Regions from separate parts of the Streptomyces sp. NPDC014734 genome, predicted to be linked through region 2. Evidence: predicted binding sites of a transcription regulator. Region 2 holds the regulator's gene; the other holds the start of a gene.
What was found. The regulator HrcA, encoded in region 2, represses chaperone genes, less so after heat shock. The targets are predictions, from matches to a motif close to TTNGCACTCNGNNNNNCNGAGTGCNAA.
Positions count from the first base shown of each region.

Region 1: the regulator HrcA is predicted to act here: its motif matches at 1,504-1,530, upstream of groL (chaperonin GroEL).

Region 1 covers NZ_JBIBYN010000019.1:174,249-177,657, reverse strand. The annotation lists gene groL (chaperonin GroEL) at 1-1,343, opposite strand, end outside; gene ACF1CT_RS27170 (cold-shock protein) at 1,724-1,930, opposite strand; gene ACF1CT_RS27165 (MoaD/ThiS family protein) at 2,423-2,701, opposite strand; gene thrC (threonine synthase) at 2,732-3,409, opposite strand, start outside.
Region 2 covers NZ_JBIBYN010000007.1:102,703-106,111, forward strand. The annotation lists gene dnaJ (molecular chaperone DnaJ) at 1-657, opposite strand, end outside; gene hrcA (heat-inducible transcriptional repressor HrcA) at 658-1,674, opposite strand; gene ACF1CT_RS14020 (MBL fold metallo-hydrolase) at 1,884-2,606, shown strand; gene ACF1CT_RS14025 (DUF3097 domain-containing protein) at 2,751-3,409, shown strand, end outside.

The DNA of each region.
Region 1 (3,409 bases), on a different contig from region 2:
AGCGGGGCCTCCAGGGCCAGCTTGACGGCGTTGGCGCCGGTCGCCTCGTCACCCGAGAGCTCCAGCTTCTCGAAGACGGCCGAGGCCTGGAGCAGAGCCACGCCACCACCGGCGACGATGCCCTCCTCGACGGCGGCCTTGGCGTTGCGCACCGCGTCCTCGATGCGGTGCTTGCGCTCCTTCAGCTCGACCTCGGTCGCGGCACCGGCCTTGATGACCGCCACGCCGCCGGCGAGCTTCGCGAGGCGCTCCTGGAGCTTCTCGCGGTCGTAGTCCGAGTCGGAGTTCTCGATCTCGGCACGGATCTGGTTGACGCGGCCCTGAACCTGGTCGCTGTCACCGGCGCCGTCGACGATCGTCGTCTCGTCCTTGGTGATGACGACCTTGCGGGCGCGGCCGAGCAGGTCGAGACCGGCGTTCTCCAGCTTGAGGCCGACCTCCTCGGAGATGACCTGGCCACCGGTGAGGATGGCGATGTCACCGAGCATGGCCTTGCGGCGGTCGCCGAAGCCCGGGGCCTTGACGGCGACGGACTTGAAGGTGCCGCGGATCTTGTTGACGACCAGGGTCGACAGGGCCTCGCCCTCGACGTCCTCGGCGATGATCAGCAGCGGCTTGCCGGACTGCATGACCTTCTCCAGCAGCGGAAGGAGGTCCTTCACGTTGCTGATCTTCGAGTTGACGATGAGGATGTACGGGTCGTCGAGCGACGCCTCCATACGCTCCATGTCGGTGGCGAAGTACGCCGAGATGTAGCCCTTGTCGAAGCGCATACCCTCGGTGAGCTCCAGCTCCAGACCGAAGGTCTGGGACTCCTCGACGGTGATGACGCCTTCCTTGCCGACCTTGTCCATGGCCTCGGCGATCAGCTCGCCGATCTGGGTGTCGGCGGCGGAGATGGAGGCCGTGGAAGCGATCTGCTCCTTGGTCTCCACGTCCTTGGCCTGCTCCAGGAGGGCGGCGGAGACGGCCTCGACGGCCTTCTCGATGCCCCGCTTGAGAGCCATCGGGTTGGCACCCGCGGCGACGTTGCGAAGGCCCTCGCGGACGAGCGCCTGGGCGAGAACGGTGGCGGTGGTCGTACCGTCGCCGGCGACGTCGTCCGTCTTCTTGGCGACCTCCTTGACCAGCTCCGCACCGATCTTCTCGTACGGGTCCTCCAGCTCGATCTCCTTGGCGATGGACACACCATCGTTGGTGATCGTGGGGGCGCCCCACTTCTTCTCAAGGACGACGTTGCGACCCTTGGGGCCAAGGGTGACCTTGACGGCGTCGGCGAGCTGGTTCATGCCGCGCTCGAGACCGCGCCGGGCCTCCTCGTCGAACGCGATGATCTTGGCCATGTGAAGTGGTCCTCCCGGACAGGGGTGGATTTCTCCGGACCGAGTGGCGCCCGCGACGGACGGCCTGCGTGCCGGTGGTTCCTTGCCCCACCGGACCTGCGGGCCTCACCGGCCCGGTCCAAGTTCTGTCACTCTCACCTGGAGAGTGCTAACGCAATGATTAGCACTCGACCCCCGAGAGTGCAAGCGTCCTCGGGGAAGGTTGGCTCGGGGCCGACGGTCCGACGACGGAACTCCGCCCCTCCTCCTCCCGGCCCCGGACACCCCTCCCGACCGCCCCGGCCGCGGGCGCACGCGCGGAGGGCCCGTACCCCTGGGTGTCCCCGGGGTACGGGCCCTCCGTGCGTGAGTGGTGTCGTTGTTGGCCGACCGCGCCGAACTCAGCCGACGGCGAGCTTGACCATGTCCGCCTGCGGCCCCTTCTGGCCCTGCGAGATCTCGAACTCAACTCGCTGACCCTCTTCGAGGGTGCGGTAGCCGTCCATCTGGATCGCGCTGTAGTGGACGAAAACATCCGCACCACCGTCGACCGCGATGAAGCCGTACCCCTTCTCCGCGTTGAACCACTTGACGGTGCCCTGAGCCATGCCTAACTCCCCTATTACTGGCCCTTGCGCAGGACCGCACTTCGCGGACCCGGGTCAGAACCCACCCTCCGACAGGAGAGGGTGTGTGTGCGCCGGAACGCGTCGACCGCGGCTGAATGTATCTGCCCAACTGCCCTCTGCAACAGGTCAATCAGACGAGAATTCCGGGCACGACTGATCGCCCGGATATGAAGGATTCACAAGGTTCCGGGGCAAGTCGGGCCGGGCAAAAGTGACTTATGGCACATGAAGATCGAGCACATTGGCCACTTCTTGTCGTGACCGGGCGCAATCTCATGGGGCGGGCGGCACGCGAAGCTGGGGGACTTCCCACACTCTACCGCGCTCAACCATGCAGAATTGCCCCCTCCGTTTGTTCCGGAGGGGGCAATTCGATAACACCGTGAAACCGCCCGACGGCCGTCCGCCCGCCGCCTGACAGCCGTCCGGCAGCGGGCGGACGGAGGGTCGTCCGACGAAGGCCCGGGAGCGTCAGCAGCCGCCCGCGACGGCGGGGATGATCGAGATGCCGGCGCCGTCCGGCGTCGCCGTCTCCAGCCCGCTCTCGAAGCGCACGTCGTCGTCGTTGACGTAGACGTTCACGAAGCGGCGCAGCTTGCCCTGGTCGTCCAGGACGCGGGCGGCGATGCCCGGGTGGTTCTGCTCCAGGGAGGCGATGACCTGGGAGAGATTCTCGCCGTCGGCCGGAACCTCGGCCCGGCCGCCGGTGTAGGTGCGGAGGATGGTGGGGATACGGACCTTGACGCTCATGGCGGATGCCTTTCTTCGGTCTCGGGAGGATCAGGCGGAGGCGAGGCCGGCGGCGCGGAACGCGTCCAGGCTCGGGCGGATCGTCGCGGTCGCCTGCGAGGTGGCGGCCACCGCGTCCAGCGTCTTGAGGCCGTCCCCGGTGTTGAGGACGACGGTGGTCAGCGACGGGTCGAGCACACCGTTCTCGATCAGCTTCTTCGTCACGCCGACCGTCACCCCGCCCGCGGTCTCGGCGAAGATGCCCTCGGTGCGCGCCAGCAGCTTGATCGCGTCGACGACCTGCTCGTCGTCGACGTCCTCGACGGCGCCGCCGGTGCGGCGGGCGATGTCCAGGACGTACGGGCCGTCGGCCGGGTTGCCGATCGCCAGGGACTTGGCGATGGTGTTCGGCTTCTGCGGCCGGACGACGTCGAGACCGGCCTTGAACGCGGTGGAGACCGGGGAGCAGCCCTCGGCCTGGGCGCCGAAGATCTTGTACGGCTTGTCCTCGACCAGGCCCAGCTTGATCAGCTCCTGGAGCCCCTTGTCGATCTTCGTCAGCTGGGAGCCGGACGCGATCGGGATGACGATCTGGTCGGGCAGCCGCCAGCCGAGCTGCTCGCAGATCTCGTACGCCAGGGTCTTGGAGCCCTCGCCGTAGTACGGGCGGAGGTTGACGTTGACGAAGCCCCAGCCCTCGCCGAGCGGGTCGCCGATGAGCTCCGAGCA
Region 2 (3,409 bases):
CTTCACGGTGAGTGTCCGCCGCGACCTGATGCGGCCGTCCCCGGCGCACTCCGGGCACGGGGTCGGCACGATCGTGCCGAAGCCCTGACACTGCGGGCAGGGCCGCGAGGTCATGACCTGTCCGAGGAAGGACCGGGTGACCTGCGAGACCTCGCCGCGACCGCGGCACATGTCACAGGTCTGGGCGGAGGTGCCGGGGGCGGCGCCCTCGCCGCTGCACGTGGTGCAGACGACGGCCGTGTCGACCTGGATTTCCTTGGTGGTGCCGAACGCGGCCTCGGCGAGGTCGATCTCCAGCCGGATCATGGCGTCCTGGCCGCGCCGGGTGCGCGAGCGGGGCCCGCGCTGCGACGACGTGCCGAAGAACGCGTCCATGATGTCGGAGAAGTTGCCGAAGCCGCCCTGTCCGAAGCCGCCCGCGCCGGCGCCGCCGCCGGAGGCGGACAGCGGGTCGCCGCCGAGGTCGTAGACCTGCTTCTTCTGCGGGTCCGACAACACCTCGTAGGCGGCGTTGATCTCCTTGAACCGCTCCTGGGTCTTCGGATCGGGATTCACATCCGGGTGCAGCTCGCGGGCGAGCCTCCGGAATGCCTTCTTGATCTCGTCCTGGGACGCGTCGCGGCGTACGCCGAGTACGGCGTAGTAGTCCGTGGCCACTTACGACTCCGCCAGGATCTGTCCGACGTAACGTGCCACTGCGCGTACCGCTCCCATCGTTCCGGGGTAGTCCATGCGGGTCGGTCCGACCACGCCGAGTTTGGCGACTGCTTCGTCGCCCGAACCGTAGCCGACCGCGACGACGGACGTGGAGTTCAGTCCTTCGTGGGCGTTCTCGTGCCCGATGCGTACGGTCATGCCCGAGTCCTTGGCCTCGCCGAGCAGCTTCAGCAGCACGACCTGTTCCTCCAGTGCCTCCAGCACCGGCCGGATCATCACCGGGAAGTCGTGCCCGAAGCGGGTGAGGTTGGAGGTGCCGCCGATCATCAGCCGCTCCTCCGTCTCCTCGACGAGGGTTTCGAGCAGGGTGGAGAGCACGGTGGACACGGTTCCCCGGTCCTCGCTCTCGAAGGATTCCGGCAGGTCCTGCACGAGCTGCGGGACGTCCGTGAAACGGCGTCCGACGACCCGGCTGTTGAGCCGGGCCCGCAGATCTGCGAGGGAGGTCTCGCCGAACGGCGCGGGGCAGTCGACCATGCGCTGCTCGACCCGGCCGGTGTCCGTGATCAGCACGAGCATCAGCCGGGCGGGTGCCAGCGACAGCAGTTCCACGTGCCGCACCGTCGACCGGGTCAGCGAGGGGTACTGCACGATGGCGACCTGCCGGGTCAGCTGCGCGAGCAGCCGGACGGTGCGGCCCACGACGTCGTCGAGGTCGACCGCGCCGTCGAGGAAATTGTGAATGGCGCGACGTTCCGGCGACGAGAGCGGCTTGACGCCCGCGAGCCGGTCGACGAAGAGCCGGTATCCCTTGTCCGTCGGGATGCGGCCCGCGCTGGTGTGGGGCTGGGCGATGAAGCCCTCGTCCTCCAGCACCGCCATGTCGTTGCGCACGGTGGCCGGGGACACCCCCAGCTTGTGCCGCTCGGTCAGCGCCTTGGAGCCGACGGGTTCCTCGGTGCCGACGTAGTCCTGGACGATGGCGCGCAGCACTTCGAGTCTGCGTTCGCTGAGCATCGCGCGCACCTCCAAGTAGTCGTTCAGCGGTGGTTCTCGGGCCGTGCGTGGGCCCCGCCCGTTTCTTTCCCGGGAATCCCCCTGGCACTCTGTCGGCGCGAGTGCCAGCAATCCCCCGGCCAGTGTACGGCGGTCGAGTGGGGACCTAGCAAGAGCAACCGGCCGGACCTTCGTGAGACCGTGCGGGCCTCTGCCGGTAGCGTCCCGGTATGGACGTGTCTTGGGAAGAGTTCGGCTGGGAGCGACTCGGTCACGGTGTGGGCCGGCGTCGTCTTCCCGGGTGGGACGCGACGGTCGCGCTGGTGGCCGGGGCCGACGGAGTGCTGCTCTGCGACACCGGATCGACGCTCCGCGAGGGTGCGGAGATCCGGGACATGGCGCGGACCCTGCTCGGCCGGGACGTGACGCATGTCGCACTCAGCCACCCGCATTTCGATCACGTACTGGGCACCGCCGCGTTCCCCGGCGCCGAGGTGTACGGAGCTGCCGGGATGGCCGCGCTGATGAGGCACGGTGCGGACGCGATCCGTTCCTCCGCGGTACGTCACGGGGTGTCCGAGCAGGACGCGGCGGCGGCCGTCGAGGCTCTGGTGGCGCCGCACCACGAGGTGGCCGACGCGCTGACGCTCGATCTGGGCGGCGGCCGCCGGGTGCTGCTCGCGAGCCTGGGCCCCGCGCACAGCGGCCACGACCTGGTGGCCGTCGTGCCCGGCTCCCCGGCGGTGGTTTTCTGCGGCGACCTGGTCGAGGAGTCCGGCGAACCGCAGGCGGGCCGGGACGCTGCCCTGTCGCGCTGGCCGGACGCGCTGGACCGGCTGCTGGCGCTCGGCGGCGAGGACGCCTTGTACGTGCCGGGGCACGGAGCGGTGGTGGACGCGGCGTTCGTGCGGGCCCAGCGCGATTGGCTGGCCGCCCCGCACGGCCGCGCCTGACGCCCCGCGTTCCACGACGGCCGCGTGGCCTTCCCCGTTCCACGACGGCCGCGCCCGACGTTCCCCGCGTTCCACCACCGGCCGGGGGAACGGGAGACGGGCCCTCCGGCGTGTCGTGCCCCCTTCCCGTCCTATCGTCGTGCGATGCGCAGCTACCAGCCGGACCTGACCCCGCCGTGGAAGAGGTCCGCCCCCGTTCCCGAGGTCCCCGCGGAAGCCGATCTGGTCGTGGAGGAGGTCGCCACCGGGTTCTGCGGTGCGGTGATCCGTTGTGAGAAGACGGCCGAGGGCCCGACGGTGACCCTGGAGGACCGCTTCGGCAAGCACCGGGTGTTCCCGATGACGCCGCGCGGCTTCCTGCTGGAGGGCAGGGTGGTCACCCTGGTGCGCCCGACGGCGGCGGCCCCGGCACGTGCCGCGCGCACGGCGTCCGGATCGGTCGCGGTCCCCGGGGCGCGTGCCCGGGTGGCGCGGGCGGGCCGGATCTATGTGGAGGGCCGGCACGACGCGGAGCTGGTCGAGCGGGTCTGGGGCGACGACCTGCGGATCGAGGGCGTGGTCGTGGAGTACCTGGAGGGCGTCGACGACCTCCCGGCCGTCGTGCGCGCCTTCTCCCCGGGCCCGGACGCCAGGCTGGGCGTCCTGGTGGACCACCTGGTCCCCGGTTCCAAGGAGTCCCGGATCGCGGAACAGGTCTCCGACGCGAACGTGCTGGTGGTCGGCCATCCCTACATCGACGTGTGGGAGGCGGTGAAGCCGTCGTCCGTGGGCATCGGCGGCTGGCCGGCGGTGCCGCGCGGCCA